Regions from separate parts of the Rhizobium sp. AP16 genome, predicted to be linked through region 1. Evidence: riboswitches for the same ligand, from Rfam matches in the RefSeq annotation. Region 1 holds a riboswitch; the other holds the start of a gene.

What was found. A riboswitch is a leader RNA that binds a small molecule or an ion and turns the genes downstream of it on or off. The one in region 1 is predicted to bind S-adenosylmethionine.
Region 2: another riboswitch for S-adenosylmethionine. It lies ahead of PMI03_RS17210 (O-succinylhomoserine sulfhydrylase); the one in region 1 lies ahead of metA (homoserine O-succinyltransferase).

Annotation. Positions count from the first base shown of each region.
Region 1 covers NZ_AJVM01000016.1:62,224-76,974, forward strand. The annotation lists gene PMI03_RS09240 (ABC transporter ATP-binding protein/permease) at 1-290, opposite strand, end outside; gene PMI03_RS09245 (MoxR family ATPase) at 458-1,300, shown strand; gene PMI03_RS09250 (NUDIX domain-containing protein) at 1,300-1,722, shown strand; SAM riboswitch at 1,803-1,880, shown strand; gene metA (homoserine O-succinyltransferase) at 1,929-2,855, shown strand; gene PMI03_RS09260 (VWA domain-containing protein) at 2,859-4,046, shown strand; gene PMI03_RS09265 (DUF308 domain-containing protein) at 4,112-4,669, opposite strand; gene PMI03_RS09270 (TetR/AcrR family transcriptional regulator) at 4,810-5,397, shown strand; gene PMI03_RS09275 (aldose epimerase family protein) at 5,646-6,671, shown strand; gene PMI03_RS09280 (GntR family transcriptional regulator) at 6,795-7,568, shown strand; gene PMI03_RS09285 (SIS domain-containing protein) at 7,565-8,596, shown strand; gene nagA (N-acetylglucosamine-6-phosphate deacetylase) at 8,596-9,753, shown strand; gene PMI03_RS09295 (SIS domain-containing protein) at 9,776-10,504, shown strand; gene PMI03_RS09300 (efflux RND transporter permease subunit) at 10,511-13,690, opposite strand; gene PMI03_RS09305 (efflux RND transporter periplasmic adaptor subunit) at 13,687-14,751, opposite strand, start outside.
Region 2 covers NZ_AJVM01000063.1:143,604-158,354, reverse strand. The annotation lists gene PMI03_RS17265 (MATE family efflux transporter) at 1-917, shown strand, start outside; gene PMI03_RS17260 (quinone-dependent dihydroorotate dehydrogenase) at 893-1,981, opposite strand; gene PMI03_RS17255 (DUF952 domain-containing protein) at 1,978-2,334, opposite strand; gene PMI03_RS17250 (hypothetical protein) at 2,441-2,869, shown strand; gene PMI03_RS17245 (helix-turn-helix transcriptional regulator) at 3,008-3,673, shown strand; gene PMI03_RS17240 (thermonuclease family protein) at 3,689-4,876, shown strand; gene PMI03_RS17235 (tellurite resistance TerB family protein) at 4,959-5,372, shown strand; gene PMI03_RS17230 (transporter substrate-binding domain-containing protein) at 5,382-6,197, opposite strand; gene PMI03_RS17225 (acyltransferase) at 6,410-6,997, opposite strand; tRNA gene PMI03_RS17220 (tRNA-Gly) at 7,164-7,237, opposite strand; gene PMI03_RS17215 (2'-deoxycytidine 5'-triphosphate deaminase) at 7,296-8,387, opposite strand; SAM riboswitch at 8,463-8,541, shown strand; gene PMI03_RS17210 (O-succinylhomoserine sulfhydrylase) at 8,586-9,770, shown strand; gene apaG (Co2+/Mg2+ efflux protein ApaG) at 10,092-10,484, shown strand; gene PMI03_RS17200 (Hsp33 family molecular chaperone) at 10,491-11,480, opposite strand; gene argF (ornithine carbamoyltransferase) at 11,530-12,447, opposite strand; gene PMI03_RS17190 (aspartate aminotransferase family protein) at 12,573-13,772, opposite strand; gene PMI03_RS17185 (GcrA family cell cycle regulator) at 14,200-14,736, shown strand.

The DNA of each region.
Region 1 (14,751 bases):
AGCGAGCCGGCAATCATGCCGAAAACGCCGAGCTGATGGAAGAAGGCGCCGGTATCGCGCCGCGCCAGCGAATCATAGAAGGGCGCATTCCAGCTATTGAGCAGGACCTGAACATAGGCCGTGACCAGAATGATCACGAACAGCGCGACCGTCAGCGAAATGATCCTGATGCGGACCGCCGAACCCCAAAAGGCGGAAAACATCATCCTCAGCCGATAGAGAACGCTGAAATCGTATCCGACTCGGTCGTTCCCCTGAATATTCGGCGCGGCTTGCGTTTCAACTGCCATCAACACTTCCCTGCGACGCACGTATCGTCAGTTAACCATCACCTGCCCACATGTCCATCCATGCAGCTCATCAGGGCGATCACGTTCAATATATACACCGTCTCATGCCTTGAACCGAGTAAGGCCAGAAGCTAGCTTGCACCTCAAATATTGATGAAAGCCTTCCGATGCAATTTCAGGGAACTGCGGACTACATCGCCGACAAGGATTTGATGGTTGCCGTCAATGCCGCCATCCGGCTGGAACGGCCGCTTCTGGTCAAGGGTGAGCCGGGCACCGGCAAGACGGAACTAGCCCGTCAGGTGGCAACCGCCCTCGGCCTCGACCTGATCGAATGGAACATCAAATCGACCACCAAGGCGCAGCAGGGGCTCTACGAATATGATGCCGTCTCGCGCCTGCGCGACAGCCAGTTGGGCGACGAGCGCGTCCATGACGTCCGCAATTACATTCGGCAGGGCAAGCTCTGGCAGGCTTTTACCGCGCAGAGGAAATGCGTGCTGCTGATCGACGAGATCGACAAGGCCGACATCGAATTCCCGAACGATCTGCTGCAGGAACTCGACCGCATGGAGTTCCATGTCTACGAGACCGGCGAAACCATCCGCGCCACCATCCGGCCGATCGTCATCATCACCTCGAACAACGAAAAAGAGCTGCCGGACGCCTTCCTGCGCCGCTGCTTCTTCCACTATATCCGCTTTCCCGATGTCGAGACGCTGACTCGCATCGTCGAGGTGCACTATCCCGGCATCAAGCAGACGCTGGTACGGGCGGCCCTTACCCAATTCTTCGAGATCCGCGATGTGCCGGGCCTGAAGAAGAAGCCGTCTACCTCCGAAGCCCTCGACTGGATCCGACTCCTCGTCGCCGATGATGTCGACCCAGTGACCTTGCGCAGTGACGCCAAAACGGTCCTGCCAAAGCTGCACGGCGCGCTGTTGAAGAACGAGCAGGATGTCCACCTCTTCGAACGCCTCGCCTTCATGGCGCGGGGTCAAGGGAAATGATGCGGCCGGATGCCGTCAAAGTCCTGATCCATGCGCTGCGCGGCCGGTATTTGTTGGTCTTCGACGAGCCGGACTTCCCCACCGTCAAACTGCAGGTTCCCGGCGGCACCGTCGAGCCGGGCGAAGACATAGCGGCAGCGGCGGCACGCGAATTCGAGGAAGAGACCGGGCTTGCGGCGGGCGATCTCAATCCGCTCGGCATTCACGACTACCGCTTCGAAAAGGACGGGCGCGAATACCATCATCAGAGACACTATTTCCGCTGTACCCTGCCCGAAGCGACACCCGATACCTGGCTCCATCTCGAAATGACACCGTTCGACGGCAGCGACCCCATCCGCTTCCGCTTCTTCTGGCTGCCGATCCCCATAGCGAGGCAGCGTCTCGGCTATGGCATGCAGCACTTCCTTGAACATCTGTAGAGGTCGGCGGTATGAGGCATGATATCGACCTTTTCCCTCAAGAGCTTCCCCATTGACCGATAGAGGCCGCGGGTTTATTGAATTTCCCTTGTGGTGATTTGGCCGGCCGGCTTGCAGCCACGTTAAATAAGTCGCTAAAGGGCCGCGTGCGGACCGGTAGCGATTCATGATCGCGGCCGGTTTTTGTTTTTGGTCGAGTGATAACGATGCCCATCAAGATTCCCGATACGCTTCCCGCGTTCGAAGCCCTTCAAAACGAGGGTGTGCGGGTGATGACTGAGACGATGGCGATCCGTCAGGATATCCGTCCCCTTCAGATCGGGCTTCTCAACCTCATGCCGAACAAGATCAAGACCGAGGTGCAGATGGCGCGCCTGGTCGGCGCCTCGCCGCTACAGGTCGAGTTCTCGCTGGTGCGCGTCGGCGGCCACAAGGCCAAGAACACCTCCGAAGAGCATCTGCTCTCCTTCTACCAGACCTGGGAAGAGGTGAAGCACCGCAAGTTCGACGGCTTCATCATTACCGGCGCGCCGATCGAGCTGCTGGAGTATGAAGAGGTCACATACTGGGATGAGATGAAGCAGATCTTCGACTGGACGGCAACCAATGTCCATTCGACGCTGAACGTCTGCTGGGGCGCCATGGCAGCGGCCTACCACTTCCATAAGGTGCCGAAATATACGCTGAAGGAGAAAGCCTTCGGCGTCTACCGCCACCAGAACCTGAAGCCGTCCTCGGTCTATCTCAACGGCTTCTCCGACGACTTCGCCGTGCCGGTGTCGCGCTGGACGGAAGTGCGTCGCGCCGACATCGAGAAGGTGCCGAACCTCGAGATTCTGATGGAGTCGAGCGAGATGGGCGTCTGCCTGGTGCACGAGCAGGCCTGCAACCGGCTCTACATGTTCAATCATGTGGAGTATGATTCCACCTCGCTGGCGGACGAATATTTCCGGGACGTGCATGCCGGCGTGCCGATCAAGATGCCGCATAATTATTTCCCGCATAACGACCCGGAAATCCCGCCGCAGAACCGCTGGCGCAGCCATGCCCATCTGTTCTTCGGCAACTGGATCAACGAACTCTACCAGACCACGCCCTATGATCTGGAGGATATCGGCGAAGAGAGGCTCTGACCCTTGTTCATTCCCTTCTTCCTGAAACTGAAGGAAGCGAAGGTTCCGGTGACCCTCCGGGAATTCCTGTCGCTTCTGGAGGGAATGGAAGAGGGGATCGCCGATTATGATGTCGAAGCCTTCTACTATCTGGCCCGCGCGACGCTGATCAAGGACGAGCGCTTCATCGACCGTTTCGATCAGGTCTTTGCCGATTACTTCCGCGGCGTCGAGGCGATTAGCGGCGGCCCGGAGACGGTCGAGGCGGCCACCATTCCCGAGGAATGGCTGCGCAAACTCACTGAGAAACATCTGACGGAAGAAGAAAAGAAGCTGGTCGAGGCGCTCGGCGGCTTCGAGAAACTGATGGAAACGCTGCGCCAGCGCCTCGACGAACAGAGAGGCCGGCATCAGGGCGGCTCGAAATGGATCGGCACCGCGGGCACCTCGCCTTTCGGCGCGCATGGCTACAATCCCGAGGGCGTCCGCATCGGCCAGGAAACCTCCAATCACCGCAAGGCGGTGAAGGTCTGGGACCGGCGCGAGTTTCAAAATCTTGACGACGGCGTCGAGCTCGGCACCCGCAACATCAAGCTGGCGCTGAAGCGGCTGCGTCGCTGGGTGCGCGAAGGTGCCGACGACGAACTCGACCTGTCCGGCACGATCCGCTCCACCGCCGAACACGGCTATCTCGACGTCCAAACCAGGCCGGAACGGCGCAACGCGGTCAAGCTGCTGATGTTCTTCGACATCGGCGGCTCGATGGACGATCATATTCGCGTGGTCGAGGAACTCTTCTCCGCCGCCCGCGCCGAATTCCGGCACATGGAATATTTCTACTTCCACAATTGCCTCTATGAAGGCGTGTGGAAGGACAATCGCCGCCGGCGCATCGACATCACCGCGACATCAGACCTGATCCGCACCTTCGGCTCCGACTACCGCATCGTCTTCGTCGGCGACGCCTCGATGAGCCCCTACGAGATCGTCCAACCGGGCGGCTCGGTCGAACACTGGAACAAGGAAGCCGGCGAAGCCTGGCTCAACCGCATGACCGGCCATTTCCGCAAATGCATCTGGCTCAACCCCGTACCCGAAGACTATTGGAGCCACACCACCTCGATCTCGATCATCCGCCGCCTGTTTTCCGACCGGATGTATCCGCTGACCCTCGGCGGGCTGGAGAGGGCTACGAGGGAACTGTCGCGGTGATCTCGATCAGCTCCTAGTTTGGTGATGGTCAGGCACAGAGCTTGATCGACGAGAATGGACCACGCCTATGCGTTTGCGTTGCGATAGGCCGCGACGGCAAGCCAGATTGCCGAAAGCAGGAAGTAGAAGGCGCCGAACCCGACATAGGGGGTGATATCCAGAATCGTCGGCGCTGCGGTACCAAGGGATCGGCTGATCATGAAGCCACCGGCAAGCGCCGACTGGGCGCCACTCAGGATCATCACCCATTGCGCACCATAGTGACGCCAACGCCTGACCGCGGTGTAGAGTTGCAGGAGACCCGAGAGGATTGCCCAAACCCCAAACACGGCCAGAACGGCATAAGTGCTGTTGCTGATGGCCACGATCACGGCGAGCGCGGTTATCGTGCTGACCACGACATTCAGTGCTTGGGATGAGTTGGCTCTCAGGCCGCCATTGACCCGGGCGTCAACCAGATTGGCGAGGGCGTCCCACGCCGGATAGATCGCAAGCAGAAAGGCGGTGAGATGAGATTGCCCGCTGAAGAGAATGGCGGCGGCAATCCAGGCGATAGAAAATATGGCGCGCACGAAATAATAGGATCGCAGCCAGCTGGGCTGGGTCGAAGATTGGTTCTGCATCGGTAGACTCCATGTTGTAATCTACCTACTAGTAGGGAGGCATAATTCTTGTGTCAACTCGACACTCGAACACCTCTTTGTGAGCAGCGGAAGCGCCGCATCGATCTTGACAAACGACCTACCAGAAGGTAGGCAGCGACATGAAATCAATGACTTCGACTTCGGAAAAAATTCTCGACACCGCGCAGTCTCTCATCGTTGCGGGAGGCTACAACGGGTTCAGCTATGCCGACATCTCAGTTGCAATCGGCATCAGGAAGGCGAGTATCCATCATCACTTTCCGACGAAGGCCGAGTTGGTCGCCGTGCTGGTGGATCGCTACAGGCAGCAGGCTGAAACGGGTTTAAATTCTCTTCGTGAGCAATTCTCAAGCCCTGCCGAACAACTGCGGGCCTACCTGAATTTCTGGCAAACATGCATTCGCGATACCTCGCTGCCCTTCTGCATCTGTGCCATGCTCGCTGGCGAGATGCAGATGCTGCCGGAGGAGGTCGCGTCGCGCGTCCGCGCCCATTTCCATAGTCTCGCGAGATGGCTTAAGTCGGTGCTTGCGACTGGAGCAGAGCAGGGCCTGTTCCGGTTGGACAAGCAGCCGGAAGAGGAGGCCCAGATGCTGATGGCTTCAGTTCATGGGGCAATGCTCTCTGCAAGAGCGTTCAGCGATCCCGAACTGTTCACCACAATCGTCACCCCCCAGTTCACCAGGCTTCTGACACCGGCTCGCTAAGGAACTGGCAGGTAAAGGCATTCAATGGATGACTGCATAGGCCCAAACAGGAACCAATGCACTCACCTGTCATACGCCTTGCAAATTTCCAGCGCAGTCTGGCAACTCTGAAGCCAATGAAACAAAGCCGAAGCTAGCCTTGATAGGCATTCCATCACACCTAAATTTCGCATTCGAACTGGTTGCGGATCGGCGCGAATGGGGGCAGGGTCTGACCTCGAATTTCTGATAGGAATGGATGAGCTGATATGACGGAAAACAGTTTGCAACGGGAAGTTTTCGGAACGACGCCAACCGGTGAAACGGTCTATCGCGCCAAGATCGTCGGCGGTGGGCTTACGGCGCATATCATCAGCTGGGGCGCCGTCATTCAGGACCTGCGGCTCGACGGCCACGGCCCGGCCTTGCTGCTCGGCTTCGACAATTTCGCCGATTATCCGGCCCATTCCTCCTATTTCGGCGCCACGCCCGGTCGCTGCGCCAACCGCATCGGCGCCGGCCGCTTCACGCTTGATGGTAAGGACTACCAGCTTGAGCTCAACGAGAAGGGCGTCACCCACCTGCACGGCGGCAAGGACAATATCGCCAAGCGCAACTGGACGATCGTCGAGCATGCGGTCGATCGCGTCGTGCTGAAGATCGTCGATCCCGACGGCCGCGCCGGCTATCCCGGCAATTGCACGATCCAGGCGACCTATCGGGTGCATGGCAATGGCGAATTGTCCGTCACCTATGAATCGACCAGCGACCAACCGACACTCGCCAATGTCTGCCAGCACGCCTATTTCAACCTCGACGGCCGCGACGACGCACTCGGCCATGACATCATGATCGCCGCCGATCACTATACCCCGACGGACGAAAAGCAGGTGCCGACGGGCGAAGTGCGCTCGGTCGAAGGCACCGTCTTCGACTTCCGCGAAATGGCGTCGATGAAGCGCTTTGACGGCGCCGAACAGGCGCTCTACGACCATAATTTCTGCCTGTCGCCGGAACGCACCGCCAAGCGCTCCGTGGTGCTGGCGCGCAGCGTCAATTCCGGCGTCTCGCTGGAAGTGCGTACCACCGAGCCCGGCGTGCAGTTCTATGCCGGCTTCAAGCTCGATGTTCCCGTTCCCGGCCATGACGGTCAGAAGATCGGCCCCTTCGCTGGCTTCTGCCTCGAAACCCAGGTCTGGCCCGACGCCATCAACCATGAAGGCTTCCCGAATGCCGTCCTCCGCCCCGGCGAAGTGCTGCGGCAGGAAACCGACTATATCTTCACGAAAAACTGAGCTGACAGCACTTCATTCCTCTTGGCATCGGCCGGGCGCACCTCGCGTCCGGCCGATTCATTTTCAGCCAGCACCTCAGAATCACCTTGCAGACTGGTTCTAAATAGGTTCTATGTAATCTCCATGGATAGAACCAGTTTAATCGCTGAGCTGAACAGCCGTGGCCTGCGCGACGAGGTGCGGACCGGGCCGCTGTACAAGCGCCTGGCGCAAGCGCTCGCCGGCCTCATTCAGGAAGGTCTGCTGAAAGCGGGAGCGGCGCTGCCGGGCGAACGAGATCTTGCTGAAGCGCTCCAGGTCGGCCGCGTCACAGTTCGCACCGCCTATCGCGACCTGCTTGCCTCTGGCGCCATCGAATCCCGCCATGGCAGCGGCACCTTCGTGTCGCAGCATGTCGAGCGCATCGAGCAATCGCTCTGGCGCCTCTCCTCCTTCTCCGCCGATATGCGCTCGCGCGGCCGCGAGCCGGCCGCAAGGATCCTGTCGCGCATCGTCAGCGCGCCCGCTCCGGAAGAATCCTTCCTGCTCGGCCTTCGCCTCGATGAGCCGGTGCTAAGGCTCGACCGGTTGCGCCTGGCGGACGGCCAGCCGCTTGCCATCGAGCGCGCTGTCGTTCCGATCAAATTTCTGGGCGAGGATGCCGTTTCCGACGGTTCGCTCTATGATGCGCTGGCGGGGAACGGCTTCAAGCCAGTCCGCGCGTTGCAGCGACTGACGGCGGTGACGCTCGATCCGTCCTCCGCGTCGATCCTGAATGTGAAATCCGGCGCGCCCGCGCTTTTGATCGAACGTATTTCGCGCTTGGAAGACCAGCGCGTCGTTGAATACACCCGCTCGCACTATCGTGGCGATGCCTACGATTTCGTTGCTGAATTGAGAATCGGAGAAGACCTATGAGCGACACCCAATCCTTGATGCTGACCGAGGCCGGCCAGTCGCCGGACGTGGTCGCAACCCTGCTTGAGAAGGAAAAGCCCGTCTTTGCCGAAATCGCAAAGCTCGTCTCCTCGACCCGCCCGTCCCTGATCACCACGGCGGCGCGCGGCTCTTCCGACCATGCCGCCACCTTTTTCAAATATCTCTTCGAAATCTCCTGCGGCGTGCCCGTCGCCTCGATCGGCCCGTCGATCGCCTCGGTCTATGGCACACCCCTCCATTTGAAGGGCGGCATCCATTTCACCGTGTCGCAATCCGGCGGCAGCCCCGATATCATCGCGTTGCAGGCGGCCGCCAAGCTCGGCGGCGCCACGACCATCGCCGTCGTCAACGTCACCGACAGCCCGCTCGCCAAAGAAGCCGACATCGTGCTCGGGCTGAATGCCGGCCCGGAAAAGAGCGTCGCCGCCACCAAATCCTTCATCGCCGCCGTTGCAGCGCTGACCGGCGTCACGGCAGCGATTTCGGGAGACCAGGCGCTCGCCACCGGTCTCGCCAAACTGCCGGAAGCATTGGCCGCGACACAGGGTATCGACGGCAAGGCGGCCGAGGACGTGCTCTTCAACGCCACCTCGCTCTATACCGGCGGCCGCGGCCCGGCCTTCGCCATTGCGCTGGAAGCAGCGCTCAAGGCCAAGGAAACCGCCGGCCTGCACGCTGAGGCCTTCTCCCTCGCCGAGCTGATGCATGGACCGATGCGGCTGGTGCAGCCGGGCTTTCCGATCGTCGCCTTCTCGCCCGACGACGCGGCCTTTGCCAACAATGCCCAGGCATTGGAGCGCCTGCAGAAGCTCGGCGCCACCGCCGTCTCCTTCTCCACCGCGGCCCTCCCCGGCATCAACCTGCGCATGCCCACCACCGGCAACGGCCTGCTCGACCCGCTGGTGTCGCTGCTCTGCTATTATCGCCTCATCGAAGCAGTGACGCGGCGCAAGGGCTTCGACCCGGATAAGCCGGCTAATCTTCTCAAGGTGACGGAGACCATGTGATGGATTATCAGGTCTTTACCGGCACGCGCATCTTCGACGGCGACCGGTTTCACGAGGATAGCGCGCTGGTGACCGGCAATGGCCGGGTGCAGGCAATCACCGCCGCCAATGATGTGCCCGACAATGCCGAGGTGATCCACCTTGCCGGCGGCGTACTGTCCCCCGGCTTCATCGACGCGCAGGTAAACGGCGGCGGCGGCCGCATGCTGAACGACGACCCGTCGCCCGAATCCATGTACATGATCGCCGAGGGGCATCGCCCCTTTGGCACCACCGCGCTGCTGCCGACGCTTATCACCGATGTCGCGGCCGCCACCACGGCGGCGATTGAAGCCGCGATCGAAGCCGTCAGGGCCAATCGCGGCGTCGCCGGCCTGCATCTCGAAGGCCCGCATCTGGCGCCGGCCCGCAAGGGCGCGCATCTGGCCGAACTGATGCGCCCGGTCGAGGACATCGACGTCAAGACCTTCATCCGCGCCCGCGAGGCGATCGGCACGCTGCTGATCACCATGGCAGCGGAGCAGGTGACCGAACGTCAGGTGCAGGCGCTGAGCGAAGGCGGCGTCATCGTCAGCATCGGCCATAGCGACTGCACGGCAGATGCGGCGGACGCCCGTTTCGACGCCGGTGCGCGCGGCGTCACCCATCTCTTCAACGCCATGAGCCAGATGGGCCATCGCGCGCCCGGCCTCGTGGGTGCCGCGATCGACCATCCCGCCCCCTGGTGCGGCATCATCGCCGACGGCCATCATGTCGATCCGCGCGCACTGCGAATTGCCTTGCGTGCAAAACGCGGCGAAGGCCGGCTGTTCTTCGTCACTGACGCAATGTCGCTGGTCGGCACAGCCCTCGACAGTTTCACGCTGAACGGCCGCACCGTCTATCGCGTCAGGGGCGGCTACTGCTCGAAGCTGACTTTGGATGACGGCACGCTCGCCGGTTCCGATGTCGATATGGCCTCAACCATCCGCTACGGCGTCAACATCCTCGAATTGCCGCTGGCGGAGGCTCTGCGCATGGCAACCTCCTATCCGGCCCGCTTCCTGAGGCTTGCCGATCGCGGATATCTGACACCCGGTGCCCGCGCCGATATCGTCCACATCACCGACGGCATCGAAGTCACCAAGACATGGATCTCGGGCCAGCCATCGGCCTGAGACCACAAATGAGGAACTCGGCATGACCGCAGTCACGGACAGCTATTTTTCCGCCTTGATCGGCCGGCTGGAAACCCTGCGCGAGGCTCTTGCCGAGCCGATGGCGAAGGCGGCAAGCGTCATCAGCGCGGCGGCGCGCGCCGACCGGCGCGTCTATGTCTTCGGCACCGGCCATTCGCATATGCTGGCGGAAGAAGTGCATTACCGCGCCGGCGGTCTGGCCTTTACCATCCCGGTGCTGGTCGGCTCCGCCATGCTGCACGAGGGCGCCGTTATCAGCTCGGTCTACGAGCGCACGGAGGGCCTGATCCGGCCGATTTTCGAACGCTATGGGATGCAGCCAGGCGATGTGCTGATCATCGCCTCCAATTCCGGCGTCAACGCCGCCCCGGTCGAGGCCGCCGATTACGGCCGTGAGCTCGGCACGACCGTCATCGCCATCACCTCGCTTGCCTATTCCGCCGCCATCGCGAATGGTCGTCGCAGGCTCGCCGATATCGCCGACATCGTGCTCGACAACGGTCTGCCGCCGGGCGACGCCATCATCGATCTGCCGGGGAGCGAGCTGAAGGTGGGGCCGGCATCGACCGCGATCGGCGCCTCCCTGCTCAACGCCATTTTCGCCGAAGTCGCCGCCGAACTCTCCAAGGACGGCGACCCGCCCGTCTATCTCAGTGCCAACATGCCGGGCGCCAAGGAAACCAACCAGCGGCTGGTGAAGAAATACCGGCCGCGCAATCCTCACCTTTGATCGGCATTAGTGCCCGGCGGCATCCGGGACCACGGTCTCCGCCGCCGGAGCCTCCGGCTGCTTGCGCCGCCTGCGCAGCACGACATAGAAGACCGGGGTCAGGAACAGGCCGAACAGCGTCACGCCGAGCATGCCGGAGAAGACCGCCGTCCCGAGCGACTGGCGCATTTCGGCGCCGGGGCCTGTGGCGATCATCAGCGGCACGACGCCGAAGATGAAGGCGAAGGCGGTCATCAGGATCGGCCGCAGGCGTAGATGGCTGGCCTCGATCGCCGCCTCGACGGCGCTCTTGCCCTCCAATTGTGCCTGACGCGCAAATTCCACGATCAGGATCGCGTTCTTCGCCGCAAGCCCGATCAGTACAATCAGGCCGATCTGCGTCAAGATGTTGTTGTCCATGCCCCTTAAATGCACCCCGATCAACGCGGCCAGCACCGCCAGCGGCACAATCAGGATGATGGCGAGCGGCAAGGTCCAGCTTTCATATTGGGCCGCAAGTGCCAGGAAGACGAAGATGACCGACAGGGCGAAGATGTAGACCGCCGTATTGCCGGTATTTCTTTCCTGATAGGCGAGCTCCGTCCATTCGAAGGTCGTGCCCGTCGGCAAGAGGTTCTTCGCCAGTCCTTCCATGGTGTCGAGCGCGCTGCCCGTCGAAACGCCCGGCCCGGGATTGCCCTGGAGGGGAACCGAGACATACATGTTGTAACGCTGCACCAGTGTCGGCCCGGTCGTGTCCCTGATATCGACAAGGGTGCCGAGCGGCACCAACGCGCCGGTCGCGGAGCGAACCTTGAGCGCCAGAATATCCTCCCGGTCCATGCGATATTGCTGGTCGGCCTGCGCCCGCACCTGATAGACGCGGCCGAAAGCGTTGAAGTCGTTGACATAGGATGTGCCGAGGTTGATCGACAGCGTCTCGAAGATATTCGGGATCGGCACGTTCAGCGCCCGCGCCTTGTCGCGGTCGACCGCCAGGAAATATTGCGGGCTATTGGCCGAGAAGGTGGTGAAGACGCCGCTGACGCCCTTGTTCTGCGCCGCCGCTCCCATCATCTGGTAGGCAAGCGGCAGGATCCGGCGCATATCGGGATTTTCCCGGTCCATGATCTGCATCTTGAAGCCGCCGGAATTGCCGACGCCGCGGATGGAGGGCGGCGGAATGGCGATGATGAAGGCCTCCTGAATGCCCTGCAGATTGCCAAAGAGCTGGCCGATGATCTTGCTGGCCGTCTCTCCGCTCTTCAAGCGCTCCTCGAAGGGTTTGAACGGCGTGAAGATGACGCCCGAGTTGGAGGCGTTGGTGAAGGTCGCGCCGTTGAAGCCGGCGAAGGCGACGGCGTTTTCCACGCCGGGCGTCTTGTTGATGATCGCGGTTGCCTTCTGGATGACCGCGTTGGTGCGCGCCAGCGACGCGCCGTCAGGCAATTGCACGACGACGATAGCATAGCCCTGGTCCATGGTGGGCACGAAGCCTTGGGGCACGATCCTGCCCATATACCACGTCGCGCCGAGCAGCCCGACGAAGACGAGAAGGGCACAGCCAAGCGCGACCCAGGTGGTAACGAGATGGCGGATGACCCAGGAATAGCCCCGGCTCATCGCCTCGAAGCCTCGATTGAACCCGTCACCCAAAGCGCGGCCGAAGCGCGAGACGATATTGTTGGATTTCTTGTGATCGTGCGGACGCAGCACGATGGCGGCGATCGCCGGCGACAGTGTCAGCGAATTCAGGCAGGAAATCGCCGTCGCAATGGAGATGGTCACCGCGAACTGCCGGTAGAACTGCCCCGTTATGCCTGGAATGAAGGCTGTCGGCAGGAAGACGGCGATCAGCACCAGCGAAATCGCCAGAACGGCGGTGCCGACTTCGTTCATCGTCACATGCGACGCCTCCTTCGGCGTCATTCCGAGCGCCAGGTTGCGCTCGACATTCTCGACCACCACGATCGCGTCGTCGACGACGATACCGATGGCAAGCACCAGGCCGAACAGCGTCAGCATGTTCAGCGAGAAGCCGAAGGCGAGCAGGAAGGCAAAGGTGCCGATCAACGACACCGGAATGGCAATGATCGGTATGATCGCCGTCCGCCAGGATTGCAGGAAGACCAGCACGACGATGGCAACGAGCACGGCGGCTTCGAAGATCGTCTTGTAGACCTCGTTGATCGATTCCGCGATGAATTCGGTCGGATTGTAGATGATGCGGTATTCGAGACCCTGCGGAAAATCCTGCGCCAGGTTCTTCATCGTCTTTTCGATGTCGGCGGCGGCATCGAGAGCATTGGTGCCGGGCCGGGCGAAGACGCCGAGCGCAACGGCCGGACTGCCGTTCAGATAGCTGTTGGTGACATAATCCTGCGCACCGAGCTCGATGCGCGCCACGTCCTGCAGCTGCACCAGCCGGCCGCTATCCGTCGCCTTGACGATGACGTAGCGGAATTGCCGCGCATCGGAAAAGCGCCCCTGTGTCGTCACCGTATATTGAAAGGCGTTGGTGCCCGAGACCGGCGGGCCACCGATCGAACCGCCAGACACCTGCACATTCTGGTCCCGCAAAGCCTGGACGATATCGCCGGCGGTCATGCCGTAGGAAGCGAGCTTTTCCGGGTCGAGCCAGATACGCAGCGAATATTGCCGCTCGCCGAAGAGCTGCACGTCGCCAACGCCGTCGAGGCGGACAAGAAGGTCGCGGATGCGCGAGCGGGCATAGTTGGAGATGTAGAGCTGGTCGTAGCGGTTGCTCGGCGACAGCAGATGCACGACCATCATCAGGTCGGGCGAGCTTTTGACCGTGGTGATGCCGATGCGGCGGACTTCTTCCGGCAGACGCGGCTCGGCGATAGCGACGCGGTTCTGGACCAGAACCTGCGCCTTGTCGAGATCGGTGCCGAGCTTGAAGGTGATAGTTAGCGACATTGAGCCATCAGCGCTCGAATAGGAAGACATGTAGAGCATGTCCTCGACGCCGTTGACCTCCTGCTCGATCGGCGTCGCCACCGTATCGGCGATAGTCTGGGAATCGGCGCCAGGATAGGATGTTCGAATGACGATGGTCGGTGGCGCAACCTCGGGATACTGCGCGACCGGAAGCTGGAAATAGGCGATGCCGCCGACGATCAACAACACGATGGACAGGACCGACGCGAAAATCGGCCGGTCGACGAAGAAATGGGAAAACCTCATTGGTCCGTCCCCTGGTCCGCCTGGGCTGGCGCGTCAGGATTCGATGCCTCCTGCGGCAGCTCGATCAATTGTGGCGCGACCTTGACGCCGGGCCGGATACGCATCAGCCCGTTGACGACGATGGTCTCGTCGCCGGTCATGCCCTCGCGGATGACGCGGTAGCCATAAAGCTTCGGTCCGAGCCGGACGGCCTTCGGCGTCACGTTGCCATCCGTGCTGACGGTATAGACGACACGCTGGTTCTGGTCGGAACCGATGGCTTCATCGGGAACGAGGATCGCCTTGTAGCTGTTGGAGCCCTCGACCTGAACGCGGCCGAAAAGGCCCGGCTGCAACACGAGAGCCGGATTGGGGAAGCGAGCGCGCACGCGTATCGTGCCGGTTTGATTGTCCACCCGGTTTTCCGCGAAATCGAGCTTGCCCTTGAACGCCTTCTGCGCGGCATCGGCAATCGTCACGGTGACGTCGAGGCCGCCGCCACCCTGCTGCAGGGCGCTGCCATGCTTGCGCGCCTCATCGGCATAGGACAGCAGCCGGCGTTCATCGACGTCAAAATAGAAATCGATCGGGTCGAGCGAGACGATGGTTGTCAGCACCGTCTGGTCCGCCTGAACGAGATTGCCGACCGAAATCAGCCGCCGGTCGATGCGGCCGCTGAGCGGCGCAGTGATCTTGGTGAAATCCATGTCGAGATTGGCGCGGTCGACGGACGCCTGCGCGCCACGGACATTGGCTTGCGCCGAGATAAGATCGCGGCGGCGGTCATCCAGCGTCGAGGCCGATTGACTACCTGTGGTCGACAGCGATTGTGCGCGCTTGAACTGCGCATCGGCAAGCGTCAGGGACGAATTCGCCACTTCCAGCGATGCCGTCGCCTCGTTGAGCGCGGTGACAAACGGCCGCTGGTCGATGACGAATAGCAGGTCTCCCTGCTTGACCATCGTGCCGTCCTCGAAATGCACTTCCTGGAGATAGCCGCCGACACGCGAGCGGACGGAGACCTCATCGACCGCCTGGAAGCGCCCGATGAATTCATCGCTATCGATGACGTCGCGGACCAC
Region 2 (14,751 bases), on a different contig from region 1:
TGCTGGCCGGCCCGATGGCACTCGCCAACTACGCCATTCTCGGTTTCGTGCTCGGGCGCGGCCAGGGCCGCATCGGCCTGCTGCTGCAGACGGTGATCAACGGCGTCAACATCGTCCTCGCCCTGGTGCTCGGCCTCTGGCTTAGCTGGGGTGTAGCAGGCGTTGCCTGGGGCACGCTGATCGGCGAGGCGGCCGGCACGCTTACTGGCCTTGCCATCGTACTCAAAAGCTTCTCGGGCGAGCCACGGCCCAGCCGCGCCGAGCTACTGTCGCCGGCCAAGCTCAAACAGCTCTTCGCGCTCAACCGCGATATCCTTATCCGCACCTTCGTGCTGCTCGGCGCCTTCACGCTGATGACCCGCATCGGCAACAGCTTTGGCGCGGTGACGCTTGCCGCCAATGCGGTGGTGATGAACTTCCTGTTGCTGTCCGCCTATTATCTTGACGGGCTCGCGAATGCCGCAGAGCAGATCACCGGGCGCTCGATCGGTGCCAACTATCGCCCCGCCTTCGAGCGCGGGCTGAAGCTGACCGGTCTCTGGTCCTTCGGACTGGCCCTTGCCGCCGCCCTGTTCTTCTTTGCGGCCGGCCCGGCGCTGATCCGCCTGCTAACCACGTCCGAAGACGTGCGCGCTGCCGCCGGAGCCTACCTGCCCTGGGCCGCCATATCTGGGCTGACGGGTGCGCTCGCCTTCCTGATGGACGGCGTGTACATCGGTGCCACCTGGTCGAGCGCGATGCGCAACCGCATGCTGCTATCCTTTGCCGGCTATCTGATTACCCTTGCTATCCTCGTGCCGACGCTGCGCAATCACGGCCTGTGGATGGCGATCAACGCCTTCCTGCTGTTCCGTGGCCTTCTCCTGATCATTGGTCTGAAAAAGCGGGTCGATCAGACCTTCCGGTCCGCCCAGTAATCGAGCCTGCTGTCACGCAACTCGCGGATCGAGGCGACGCGCTCGCGGTCGAGCAGTTTCGACAGGCCGGCAACGACGCGACCCGGCAGGCCCGGCCCCTCATAGACCATGCAGGAATAGAGCTGCACCAGATCGGCGCCCGCCCTGATCTTCTCCAGAGCGGTCTCCGCCGAGGAAACGCCACCGACGCCGATGATCGGCAGGGCGGCACCAACGCGGCGGCGCATCTTGGCAAGCACGACCGTTGACCTTTCGAACACCGGCTTGCCGGAGAGGCCGCCGGCTTCCTTCGCCTGCACCTGATCCTTCAACCCGTCGCGCGAAAGCGTGGTGTTGGAAACGATCAGCCCGTCGAGCGCATGCGCCAAAACTTCGGCCGCGATGTCGTCCATGCCCTCTTCGGTCAGGTCCGGTGCGATCTTCAGGAAGACCGGGATCTTCTTGCCAGCCTTGGCGGCTTCGTCGTCGCGCGCGGCAAGCACGGCCGAAAGCAGTGCCGACAGGCTTTCGCGTGCCTGCAGGTCGCGCAGGCCCGGCGTGTTGGGCGAGGAGATATTCGCGGTGAAATAGCGCGCCACGGAATAGAAGCGGCGGATGCCGGCGACATAATCGGCGATACGGTCGGCGCTATCCTTGTTGGCGCCGATATTGACGCCGATAATGCCATTCCCGCGGATCGGCTGGAGGCGCCGGAGTGCGGCTTCGTGGCCTTCATTGTTGAAGCCGAGGCGGTTGATGACGCCTTCATCCTCGACCAGGCGGAAGATGCGCGGACGCGGATTGCCGGGTTGCGGCTTCGGGGTCACCGTGCCGATCTCGGTAAAGCCGAAGCCGAGCTTCAAAAGCGCCTCGGGTACTTCGGCATTCTTGTCATAACCGGCGGCCATGCCGAGCGGATTGGCAAAATCCAGCCCGGCCACGATCTGACGCAAGCGGGGATCGTTGCTCACCCGGCATGTAGGCACTAGGCCAGACTTCAGAGCGGCAATCGACATGCCATGCGCCGTTTCCGGATCGAGAAGGAAGAGGCCACGCCGGCCAAGGTCTCGAAAAGAGCCGATCATTCTGAGATCTCCGGAAAGACATGTGCGCCATCGGGGCCAAGCGGCAGCGGCTTTGCCCAGAGCACGGCCGAAAGCGGCAGCGGCGCATAAAGATGCGGGAAGAGAGCACCGCCGCGCGAAGGTTCGAATACCAGCCTGTCGCCGAGCGCATCGCCGTCGATCGCTACCAGCAGCAGGCCTTGCTGGCCGGCAAAGTATCGCGCCGCCGTCTCTTTCGATTGCTTCGCCGTCGACAAATGGATGAAACCGTCGGTCAGGTCGATCGATGCGCCATGAAAAACGCCGGTTTGTCTGGCTTGCTGCCAGAGCGTATCCGGCACGATCTTGTAAACCACTGGCATAGCGGTCATCATCCCCGTGTAAACATGTCCTGATAGGGCTTTGCACGAAAACCGACGCCGATGTCCACGGTTTCCGTGGTGGATTTAGGGTTTTAACGCAGAAAATCCGGAGGATGACATGACGAAGGAAATCGTAACGGGCCTCACAGCCCTGCTCCTGCCCGCCACTCTTCTTCTTAGCGTACCAAGCCAGGCGGCCGAGCCGGACGCAACACGCTTCCAACTCGAGCGCAGCGGCGATCATTTCATCCGCCTCGACAAGCAGACGGGCGCGATGTCGATCTGCCAGGATCAAAGCGGCAATCTCGTCTGCCGTATGGCCGCAGACGAACGCGCCGCCTATGACGACGAACTCGACCGCCTATCCGACCGCGTCACCAAGCTGGAAAAGACCGCGAGCGCCGGCGGTGGATCGACCCTGCCCAGCGACGCTGATGTCGACCGCACGCTCGGCATCATGCAGAAATTCATGCGCGGCTTCATGGGCATGGCCAAGGAGTTCCAGAACGAGGAACCCGACAACAAGGCGCTGCCGCAGAAAACCTGACGCCTTGGGAACCAGGAGCGAAAGCAAGGGGATTAAAGGACCTTATTCCTACCCCGCCCTTTACTCGCAAAAAAGCCTCGGTTAACCTTTCCTTAAAGGTCAAACGCCGGATATCCGGCTTCCGGGTGCTGAGCGGCGATGCTGTCACATGAGCAGATATGGAGCGCGATCGACAAACTTGCCGAACGCTATGCCTTGACGCCATCGGGCCTTGCCCGGCGCGCCGGCCTCGATCCCACCTCCTTCAACAAGTCGAAGCGGCTGGGCCAGGACGGACGTCTGCGCTGGCCATCGACGGAATCGATCGCCAAGGTGTTGGGCGCGACCGGGGCCAGTATGGAGCAGTTTCTCGGCATCCTGCGTCCAGTGGAGAGAGGCGATGGCAATGCGGATCATGCCTCTTCACCACCCGCAAGCTCCATTCCGCTGCTTGGTTTCGCGCAAGCCGGCTCAGGCGGCTTTTTCGACGATGGCGGCTTTCCGGCCGGCCAGGGCTGGGACATGGTGGAGTTTCCCGCAGCACCAGGACAGAAGGGCGGCGTCTATGCGCTCGAGGTTCAGGGCGAAAGCATGCTGCCGCTCTATCGCGACGGCGACGTGCTGATCGTCGAGCCGGGCGCGCAGATCCGACGCAGCGACCGCGTGGTGGTCAAGACCCGCGAGGGCGAAGTCATGGCCAAGGTGCTGCTGCGGCAGAGCGCAAAGTCGATCGAACTGCTGTCGCTCAACCCAGAACATCCCAATCGCAGCTTCGATCTTGCGGATGTGGAATGGATCGCCCGGATCATCTGGGCCAGCCAATAGGAAAGTTTTCCCGCTATGCGTCGTAATGTTTGGCTTGCAGGTGTGGCAGGTGTCGTGGTCGGTTCATGGCTGACTTTGGTTGCGGTGCAGGTGAACGAACATGGTTTCCATCTGCCGGGTCGCGCAGCGAGCAAGGCCGAAGCTGAAAACCACTCGGCCACAGCGGCTGCGCCGATCGAGGTAGCGCAAGCCGATGTCGCGCCGGCGCAGACGCTTACCGATACAGCACCCAAAAAGACGTTGCCGATAACAGCCGGCACCGTCATTGCGGCAGCGACTGTCATGGCAGATAGCGCCACGGCGCAGACAACGGTCCCGGCCGCCACGAAGAGCGAGCCGCCCGCCGCAACCTTGACATCCGCGCCTGCCGTGGCGCCGGTCGTGGCAGCCGAAGATACCGCTAAAGACGCGGTCATAGTGCCGGCCGATCAAGACAAATCGTCCACAGCGAAGCCAGCGATGGAGTTGCAAGGCACATCGCCCGCCCAGCTAACACAGTCGGAAACGGCGCCGGCAACCGCACCAGAGGCTCAGCCTGCCCCAAAGAATACGACCGATGCCGACGGGACTAAGACCGAAGCGCCCGAGATAAAGAAGGCTGAACCGGAGCAGGCGGCACCGTTCCCCGCACCCGCCGACCAGGCCGACAGGGCAGCGGCGGCTGCAGCCCGCCGGACCGTGCCCATGACGCCATCCACTCAGCAGGCGTCGCCCGGCGACAGCCAGACGCCAAGCGACGACCAGAAGCAAGCTGGGGGGACGGAGCCCGTGGAGCTGGTGCGGCCGTCTTCCGACCGCGCCGGCATGCTGACCGTCGGCAACAGGAGCGTGCAGCTTTCCGGCATCATACCGACCGATATCGGCCGGATGTGCGCCGGGTCTGATGGCAAGAGCTGGCCGTGCGGGACAGCGGCACGTACCGCGTTCCGCATGTATCTGCGCGGCCGGATCATCGATTGCGACCTGCCGAGCGCGACCTGGCAGGGCACGATGACGGGACACTGCCGCTATGTTCGCATCGACCTTAGCGAATGGCTCGTCCGTTTCGGTTGGGCCGAGCCGGAGGCCGGATCGCCGCTGGAGGCCGCTGCGGAACAGGCGAAGCAACAGAAGCGCGGCATCTATGGCGACGACCCGCGCAAGGGCCGGAAATCGACGCTCGCGCCGGCTCCGGCCAAGGAAGATCCGCTTAATCCGATCTGACGCCACGCTTCCGCCACCGGCTCTTGTCATGAGAGACATGACTTTCTAGTCTGCCGCCAGTTTCAAAGGATTTTGTTTCGTTATGAATAAGCCGCTTTCCGCCCAAGAGGCCCTGATCTACGTCATGGTCATGGCATCCGCTGTCGACCGGACGATGAACGACCGCGAAATGACCCGGATCGGTGAACTCATCCATGCCCTGCCGGTCTTCAAGGGCTTCGATGACGAAAAGCTGATCGATGTTTCGCGCGACTGCGCCAGGCTTCTGGCCGGCAGCGAAGGGCTCGACATCGTGCTGGAAACCGTGCGCGACACCCTGCCACCACGGCTCTACGACACCGCCTATGCACTTGCCGTCGAGGTCGCTTCCGCCGACTTGTCGGTCAAGGCCGAGGAGCTGCGCCTGCTGAGCTTGCTGCGCGACCGCCTCGATCTCGGCAAGCTGACCTGCGCCGCCATCGAGCGCAGCGCCATTGCCCGTTACCGCAAGGGCTGAAAAGCCCGCTCAATACAATCCGTAAGGAAAATAGCGCAGATAGATTTCCTGCAGCCGGCCGTTGCGCGACAGGGTCGCCAGGGCATGGTTGATCGCGGCCGTCAGATCGGCATCCTGCTCGCGCAGCATGATGGTCATGCCTTCGCCGAGGAATTGCTGCGAGAGGTAGGGGCCGTCGAACAAGGCGCAGCACTTTTCCGCCGACGGCGACGACACCCAAAAAGAAAGCTGCAATCCGTCGGCAAAGCCGGCATCGACCTTACCGTCCTTCACGGCCGCCAGAAGCGCGTCCTTGTCGTCGAATGGCACCAGCTTGATCGCCGGGAAGAAGGCTGCCAGCATCGCCTCATGCGTTGTGCCCTTGACCACCCCTACCGAATGGCCGGCAAGGGCTGCCGCCGTCCGACCATCAATCGGCGCCTTGAGATTGCGCACGAAGCGAGCGGGCAACATCAGGAAGGGGCGCGAGAAGGCGAAACTCTTGCGTAGCTCCGGCGTCACCGCGACGCCGGCGATCACCGCATCCCCCTGCGACGCCGAAAGCGCGCCCTGCAATTCCTCGAAGGGCAGCGCCTGGATCTGGCACTTGTCCGATATGCCGAGCTCGTCGCAGATTTCGCGGGCGAGATCGACATGGAAGCCTGAGAGCTTGCCGTTCTGATCGGCGAAATTGAAGGGCGGGAAGTCGACGGAGGTCAGGAAGCGTAGCCTGACCAGAGTGGAAAGATCCGGCTTCGGCAGCCGTTCGCGCGCATCGAAGAGAACCGGCAGGCCGGACGGCGGCGCCTGCTGCGCGACGACAGGCATAGCGCAGGAGGCAGCCATCAACACTGCGCCTGTCAAGGATCTCGCCACGGATATCAACGACGAAAGACAAACGCGCATGACGATGACTAAGCCTCCTGTCAGGTGGTCAGCTTCCTGATTTCAGGATCGGTGTAACAGAGTCATGCCGAAGGGGGAATATCGCGCCGAGCCACGAACCGGAAACTCCCGGTCCGGCATAGCAACATGATCGAGCGCAAAGGCAGCGTTGCCTAACGACCTGCTATCCGTTTTGGGGGCGGAAGCAGTTCGAGTTTTGCAGGCCTGACGTCGCCCTGGTCCCCTCGCCGCCTGACCAGTTTCGCGGGGGCGCCGACATAGATGCCGTAGGGCACGGTCTTTCCCTTGACGACGGCATTGGCGCCGATGACGCAGCCCTTGGCGATATGGGAGCCGCCGAGAATCTTCGCTCCGGCGCCGATCCAGACATCGTCCTCGATAACGACAGGCTTCTTGGTCACACCCTGCATGCGGATCGGCTGCGTGACATCATCGAAATTGTGATCGAACGACACGACCATGGCATGGGCGGCGATCCGCACATCATTGCCGATGGTGATGCCGCCGCGTCCGAGCAAAATCGCATAGTCGTTGAGGGAGACGTGATCCCCGATCTCGATGCTGCCACGCTGCGCATCGATGACGACACCTCTGCGGATAAAGGCCCTCGCGCCGATACTGACGCGGCCATCCTTCCAGATGATCGTCGTGCCGCGCGGCACCTTCGTACGGCGGGAAATCCGCAGCACGCCGCGCGTGAAGATCGCCTTCAGTCTGTAAAATGACGCAAAGCTAAGCATCTGGTCCGTTCCGGTTAGGGACGACTTTCTGTCATGCTTGTCTGTCAGCAGCCTGAACAAACAAAGGTTTTATTGCGGCAATGTCCGATACTGATGCGCGCGGCTCTGCTCAAGGAGTTGAAATCGGACGTTCCCTGCCTGGCATGAGCATGGAGCGAAGGAAAAGTGGAGCGGGTGAAGGGAATCGAACCCTCGTATTCAGCTTGGGAAGCTGCTGCTCTACCATTGAGCTACACCCGCCTGATATCCGGAGATGTCCAACAGTTGCCGGCCTCTGTCAAGGCCGGAAGCTGAGTGATCAAAGCCGGAAATGCTTCGACAGCTTTAGGCCTTGCGCCTGATAGTTCGAGCCGAGGCCGGAGCCGTAGAGGCTCGTGGGTTGCTCCAGCATGTGTTCATAGACCAGGCGGCCGACGATCTGGCCGTCTTCGAGGATAAAGGGCACTTCATGACTGCGCACCTCCAGCACGGCGCGGCTGCCGCGGCCGCCGGCGGGGGCATGGCCGAAGCCTGGGTCGAAGAAGCCGGCATAGTGGACGCGGAATTCACCGACCAAGGGATCGAAAGGCGTCATCTCGGCAGCATAGTGCGGCGGTACGTGCACGGCTTCGCGCGAAACGAGGATATAGAACTCGTCCGGATCGAGGATCAGCTCGGTGCGGCCACGGCTATAGAGCGGCTCCCAGAAATCGTAGATATCGTGCTGCGCCTTCTTGTCGACATCGACGACGGCGGTGTGGTGCTTGCCGCGATAGCCGATCAGGCCCTCCTTGTCGCCGGCAAGATCGATCGACAGCGCGATGCCGCCGCCATTGACGTTCGGCTGCTTGCTCGCGACCAGCGTTTCGTTGGCATGCAGCGCCATCAGTTCCGGCTCGTTCAGCAGTGCCTGGCCAACACGAAAACGGATCTGCGACAGGCGCGAGCCGCGGCGAACGACGATCGGGAAGGTGCGCGGGCTGATCTCCAGATAGAGCGGACCGGAATAGCCGGCCGGGATCTTGTCGAACTCCTGCGCCCGGTCGGTGATGACGCGGGTGAAGATGTCCAGGCGACCGGTCGAGCTTTTCGGATTGGCCGAGGCCGACATGTCGGCCGGCAGGTCGAGGCGCTCCATCAAGGGCACGATGTAGACGCAGCCGGTTTCCAGCACGGCACCTTCGGAAAGGTCGATCACATGCAGCTTCAGCCGATCGAGCTTGTCGGCGACGAGATGCGACGGGCCTGGCATGAAGCTGGCGCGGACGCGGAAAGCATGCGCGCCGAGGCGAAGGTCAAGGCTCGCCGGCTGGATCTGATCGTCGTCCAGTTCCCGTTCGCTCGTCAGCCGCCCCGCTTCGAAGAGCGTGGCAATGGCGCGATCGGCCAAAATTCCAGTGTTGCGAGCCATTCTGCCTTTTCCATAATTTGCCGCAGACAAAACCAAACTCAGGGAATTGACGCAAGCGGTCAACAGCAGTATTGCAACTTATCCCGTGGTGATTTGGCCGGTCGGCTTGCAGCCACGTTAAATAAGTGGCTAAAAAGACCGGGTTGAAAACCGGTCTGCAATTGCGGCCGGTTTTTTTGTTTTGAAAGTGGTGATGGCATGAGCAAGACTTGGCGCCCCGCAACCCAACTCGTTCACAGCGGAACGCTCCGCTCGCAATTCGGCGAAACATCCGAAGCGATCTATCTGACCCAGGGCTTCGTCTACGACACATCGGAAGCCGCCGAGGCGCGCTTCAAGGGCGAGACCGACGGGTTCATCTATGCCCGTTACGGCAGCCCGACCAATGACATGTTCGAAAAGCGCATGTGCGCGCTGGAAGGCGCGGAAGATGCTCGCGCCACGGCATCGGGCATGGCCGCCGTCACCGCCGCAATCCTTTGCCAGCTGACGGCCGGCGATCACATCGTTGCCGCCCGCGCGCTCTTCGGCTCCTGCCGCTGGGTCGTCGAGACGCTGGCGCCGAAATACGGCATCGAATGCACGCTGGTCGACGGCCGCTTCGCCGAGAACTGGGAAAAGGCCATCCGGCCGACAACCAAGGTCTTCTTCCTGGAAAGCCCGACCAATCCGACGCTGGAAGTGGTGGATATCGCCGCCGTTGCCAAGCTCGCCAACCAGATCGGCGCCAAGGTCGTGGTCGACAACGTCTTCGCGACGCCGCTCTTCCAGAAGCCTCTCGAACTCGGCGCCCATATCGTCGTCTATTCCGCCACTAAGCATATCGACGGCCAGGGCCGCTCGCTCGGTGGCGTCATTCTCTCCGACAAACAGTGGATCGACGAGAACCTGCAGGATTATTTCCGTCACACCGGCCCGGCCATGTCGCCGTTTACCGCCTGGACGTTGTTGAAGGGCATCGAGACGCTGCCGCTGCGCGTGGCGCAGCAGACGGCGAACGCCGCCAAGATCGCCGATTTCCTCGCCGAGCAGGGCAAGGTCGCCAAGGTGATCTATCCCGGCCGCAAGGACCACCCGCAGGCCGACATCATCGCAAAGCAGATGACCGGCGGCTCGACGCTGGTGGCCTTCGAGCTGAAGGGCGGCAAGGAAGCGGCCTTCAAGCTGCAGAACGCGCTGGAGATCGTCAGGATTTCCAACAATCTCGGCGACTCGAAGAGCCTGATCACCCATCCGGCCACCACCACGCACAAGAACCTCACCGACGAGGCTCGCGCCGAACTCGGCATTTCGCCGGGCACCGTGCGCTTCTCCGCCGGCATCGAGGATGGCGACGATCTGGTCGAGGATTTCGCCCGCGCGCTGGCGCAGGTTTCGGCCTGAGTTTTGTCATGCAAACCCGCCCGGATCTTGTTCGGGCGGGACGGCTCGCCTTGACAACAGGCGCGCCGGATAGCTTCAGCCAAGGCGATTGCCCCTTGGAACTAGCCTTAGTCCCTGAAAAGCCGTATGATTTACCCGCTATAGGGGTTTTCACCAATCCGTTCCTTGACGGGGCAGGTTGTGTATAGGATACCGCTAGATGTCCCGCTTTCGTGGGATCATGGAAAGCGGAGCAGATGCCCTAGACTTAAAATGCTGGAGCGTCCGGTGTGCGTTTATTGGAACGCACGACGTTTCGGAGTAATGACCAAGGTGTCAGGCATGTATCGCGCTCTAACACGGGATATCGAAGTCGTCGTCGAACCTTTTTATCTGGAGGAGCAATCCGACCCGGATGACGACCGCTATGTCTGGGGTTATCGCATTATCATTTCCAACCATTCCACCCTCAATGTCCGGCTGGTGACGCGCTATTGGCACATCACCGATCAGAACGGGCTGGTGGACGAGGTGACCGGGCCTGGCGTCGTCGGCGAGCAGCCGCGGCTTGGCCCCGGCGACACCTACGAATATTCGTCAGGCTGCCCGCTCGATACGCCATCGGGCATGATGTTCGGCCATTATCAGATGGAGACGGACGACGGGGAGCTCTTTCACGTCAAGATCCCCGCCTTTTCTCTCGATACGCCCAATCTGCTGCGGACGCTGAACTGAGCCCGATCAGGCGTCCCTTACCTCGGAGACTTCGAAGCGGTAGGTGGTCGAGCAGAACTCGCAGGTGACGGCGATTTCGCCATTCTCCTGGCTCACCTCGATTTCCTCGGCGGAAAAGCCCTGCAATACGCCCTTCAGCTTGTCGCGCGAACAGGTGCAACGGTCGAAGACTGCCTTCGGCTCATAGACGCGCACGCCACGCTCGTGGAAGAGACGGAACAGCAAACGTTCCGTTCCGACCTGCGGATCGGTCAGCTCGTCGGCATCGATCGTCTCGACCAGTGACCGGGCTTCCTCCCAGGCGTCGTCCTCGACATGATGACGCGGGTTGCTATCGCCATCACCGCCATGGAGATCCGGCTGGCGCATGCGCTCCAGTGCTTCCGGCAGGAACTGTGCGATCAACCCGCCCGCCCGCCAGCGATGGCGCGGCTTGCCGGCCTCGTCGCGGTCGAACAGTTCGGCAGCGCCCAGACGAACGCGGGTCGGGATCTGCTCCGACTGGCGGAAATAGGTCCCCGCGATCTCTTCGAGCGAGGCACCGTCGAGCGCCACGATACCCTGATAGGGCTGGCTGTAGCGACCCTGATCGATGGTGAAGGCGAGCACGCCCTTGCCGAGCAACTGTTCCGGCTCGGTCTCGCCGGCGGCCACGGCCTTTGCCAGCGCCTCTTCATCGAAGCGGGCATAGGCGCGGACATTTTCCGGCGTCGCGAAATCGGCGACCAGAAGATCGACCGGTCCGTCGCCCTTGGTCTGCACGGTGAACTTGCCCTCGAACTTCAGCGAGGTGCCGAGCAACACGGTCAGCACCACGGCCTCGGCCAACAGCCGGGCAACGGGGGCCGGATAATTGTGCCGGGCGAGAATTGTGTCCAGCAGAGGTCCGAGCTGCACGGCGCGGCCGCGCACATCAAGACCTTCGACCTGGAAGGGAACGACATGATCGTCGCCGGCAAAATCGAATTGACCCAGCGAGGCTGCACTTTCCGCCATTGCTTTACTCCTACTGCGCCCGCGGCATCAAACGCGCGGTTCTATATCCTCAGATCGCGCCCAGGCACCAAGCAAGAATCGACTTTTGCGCATGAAGGCGGTTTTCCGCCTCATCGAAAACAACGGATTGCGGACCATCGATCACTTCGTCCGTCACTTCCTCCCCGCGATGGGCGGGCAGGCAATGCATGAACAAGGCGTCCTTGCCGGCCTGTGCCATCAAAGCCTGATTGACCTGATAGGGCTGGAAGACGTTGTGACCGCGGGCCCGGTGTTCCTGATTCATGGAAACCCAGGTATCGGTTACCACGCAATCAACGCCAGCGACCGCACGGTCGGCATCATGCGAGAGCATGATTTCGGCGCCCTGATTACGGGCCCAGTTCAAATAGTGATCCTTTGGCTCGGAACCAAGGGGTACGGCCATGTTCATGCGGTAGTCGAAGCGTGCGGCCCCTTCGATCAGCGAATGCAGCACATTGTTGCCGTCGCCGGTCCAAGCAATCGTCTTGCCCTTGATCGGGCCGCGATGCTCCTCGAAGGTCATGATGTCGGCCATGATCTGGCAGGGGTGCGTGTCGTCGGTCAGCGCATTGATGACCGGCACGGTCGCGTGTTCGGCGAGCTCCAGCAGGCGCGAATGCTCCGTCGTGCGGATCATGATGGCGTCGACATAGCGCGACAGCACTTTCGCCGTATCGCCGATCGTCTCGGCGCGGCCGAGCTGCATCTCGGTGCCCGACAGGAACAGCGTCTCGCCGCCAAGCTGGCGCATGCCGACATCGAAGGAGACGCGGGTTCGGGTGGAGGGCTTCTCGAAGATCATCGCCAGCATCTTGCCGGCAAGCGGCTTGTCGGCCGTACCGGCCTTCAGCGCCCGCTTGCGCACGATGGCGTCGTCGATGATGCTGCGCAGATCGGCAGCAGCAACAGCCGAGAGATCGAGAAAGTGTTTCGGAGAAGCCATGTTCCTACCTGTACTCTAGAAAACAATAACGCCCGCGTGGGGCGCGCATAACCCCTTAAATCGGACCCGATTTAAGGGGTTATGCGCCATTCTAAGTGTTACTGCGCTGACAGCGGGCGCTGAATTCAAGCCGACTTCTTGATGCGAGCCGCACGCACGCTTTCGGCGGCGCGTTCGATGCGGGCAATACCTTCGCGCGCTTCCTCGGCGGTCACCACCAGCGGCGGCAGCAGACGGATGACGTTGTCGCCAGCCGGCACGCCCAGAAGATACTCGGCGCGGATCGCCTGCAACAGCTCCGCCTGCGGAATGGCGGCCTTGATGCCGAGCATCAGGCCCTCGCCGCGAATATCCTCGATGATATCGGGGAAACGATCCTGAAGCGAAGCAAGGCCCTGGCGGAAGACTAGGGCGATATCGCGCACATGATCGAGGAAACCGTCTGCCAGCACGATATCGAGCACGGCATTGCCGACTGCCATGGCGAGCGGATTGCCGCCATAGGTCGAGCCATGCGTACCGGCCTTCATGCCCGAAGCGGCTTCCGCCGTCGCAAGGCACGCGCCAAGCGGGAAGCCGCCGCCGATACCCTTGGCCACGGCCATGATGTCGGGCGTGACGCCGGACCATTCATGAGCAAAGAGCTTGCCGGTACGGCCGACGCCGCACTGGACCTCGTCAAGGATCAGAAGAAGGCCGTGCTCGTCGCAGATCTGGCGCAGGCCGCGCAGGAACTCGTTGGTCGCAGGCCGAATGCCGCCCTCGCCCTGCACGGGCTCGATGAGAATCCCGGCCGTCGCATCGGTAACGGCGGCGCGCACGGCATCGAGATCGCCGAAGGGTACCTGGTCGAAGCCCGGCGCCTTGGGGCCGAAACCTTCGAGATACTTTTCCTGGCCGCCGGCGGCGATCGTCGCGATCGTGCGGCCGTGGAAGGCGCCTTCAAAGGTGATGATATGGAACTTCTCGGGATGGCCCTTGGAGAACTGGTAGCGCCGCGCCGTCTTGATCGCACATTCCAGCGCCTCAGCGCCGGAATTGGTGAAGAACACCTTGTCGGCAAAGGTGGCTTCCGTCAGGCGCTTCGACAGCTTCTCCTGGCCCGGCACCTCATAAAGGTTCGACAGGTGCCAGACCTTGTCGGCCTGCGCCTTCAGTTCCGCGACCAGATGGGGATGTGCATGGCCAAGCGAATTCACTGCAACACCGGCGGCGAAATCGAGATAGCGCTCGCCTGTCTCCGTGAACAGCCATACGCCCTCTCCTCGCTCAAACCGCAGCGGGGCACGCATATAGGTGTCGTAAAGCGGCGCGGTTTCAGCCATGGCCCGTATCTCCTCGATCACAACCTTTAGGGCCAATCGTTTCCTTCAAGTGAAACGGGCCCGGAAAAATCAAAAATGCCGCCTTGCGGCGGCTGAGGCACTATTGATGTTTTGCACCGCAATGTCAACAAAACAGGCGATTTAGCAGGCGCGGCAGAGCATCTCGCGACGAGAGGTATGTCTTCAGTTGCTAATATTGCAAAAATGCCACGCTTGGACAAGCAAGTTGGGGAAAACCCCGAAATCGATTCCCCAGGAATCATGCGACTCTTGTCACGGAGTCAGCCTCACACTAGGTTAAACCTCAATTACTAGACTGCATGCGGCGGAACTAGTCACCACAATTTTTAAGCGTTTCGCGCCTCGCCCTAATGCGAGGCAATGGTGAAGGATTCTGCCATCGGAAACGCGACAGCGGAGACAGGGCATGAATTGGACAGACGAACGCGTCGAGAAGCTGAAAAAGCTGTGGTCCGAGGGTTTGAGCGCGAGCCAGATCGCGGCGCAGCTCGGTGGTGTCAGTCGTAATGCCGTCATCGGCAAGGTGCATCGCTTGAGCCTGCCGGGCCGAGCGAAGGCCGGCGGCACGGCGACGGCCGCCCGAGCACAGAAGCGCAACACTTCGGCGCCGCGCGCACCGAACTACGCCTCGCGCGTTGCAACCCGCACGGTTACCCGTCAGCAGGGCGCGACGATGCTCAAGGAAGAAGTCGAGATCGATACGGTCAACGAGATCGAATATCGTCCGGCCGCCAATGTGGTCGTTCCGATTTCGCGTCGCCTCGGCCTGACGGAACTCACCGAGCGCACCTGCAAATGGCCGGTCGGCGATCCGCTGAAGGATGACTTCCACTTCTGCGGCAATGACAGCCCGGATGCATCGCCCTATTGCGGCTACCATCAGCGCCTGGCCTACCAGCCGGTGCATGAACGACGCCGGCCGGCGGCTCAACCGCGCGGCTGAGATGCCCCATAGCTG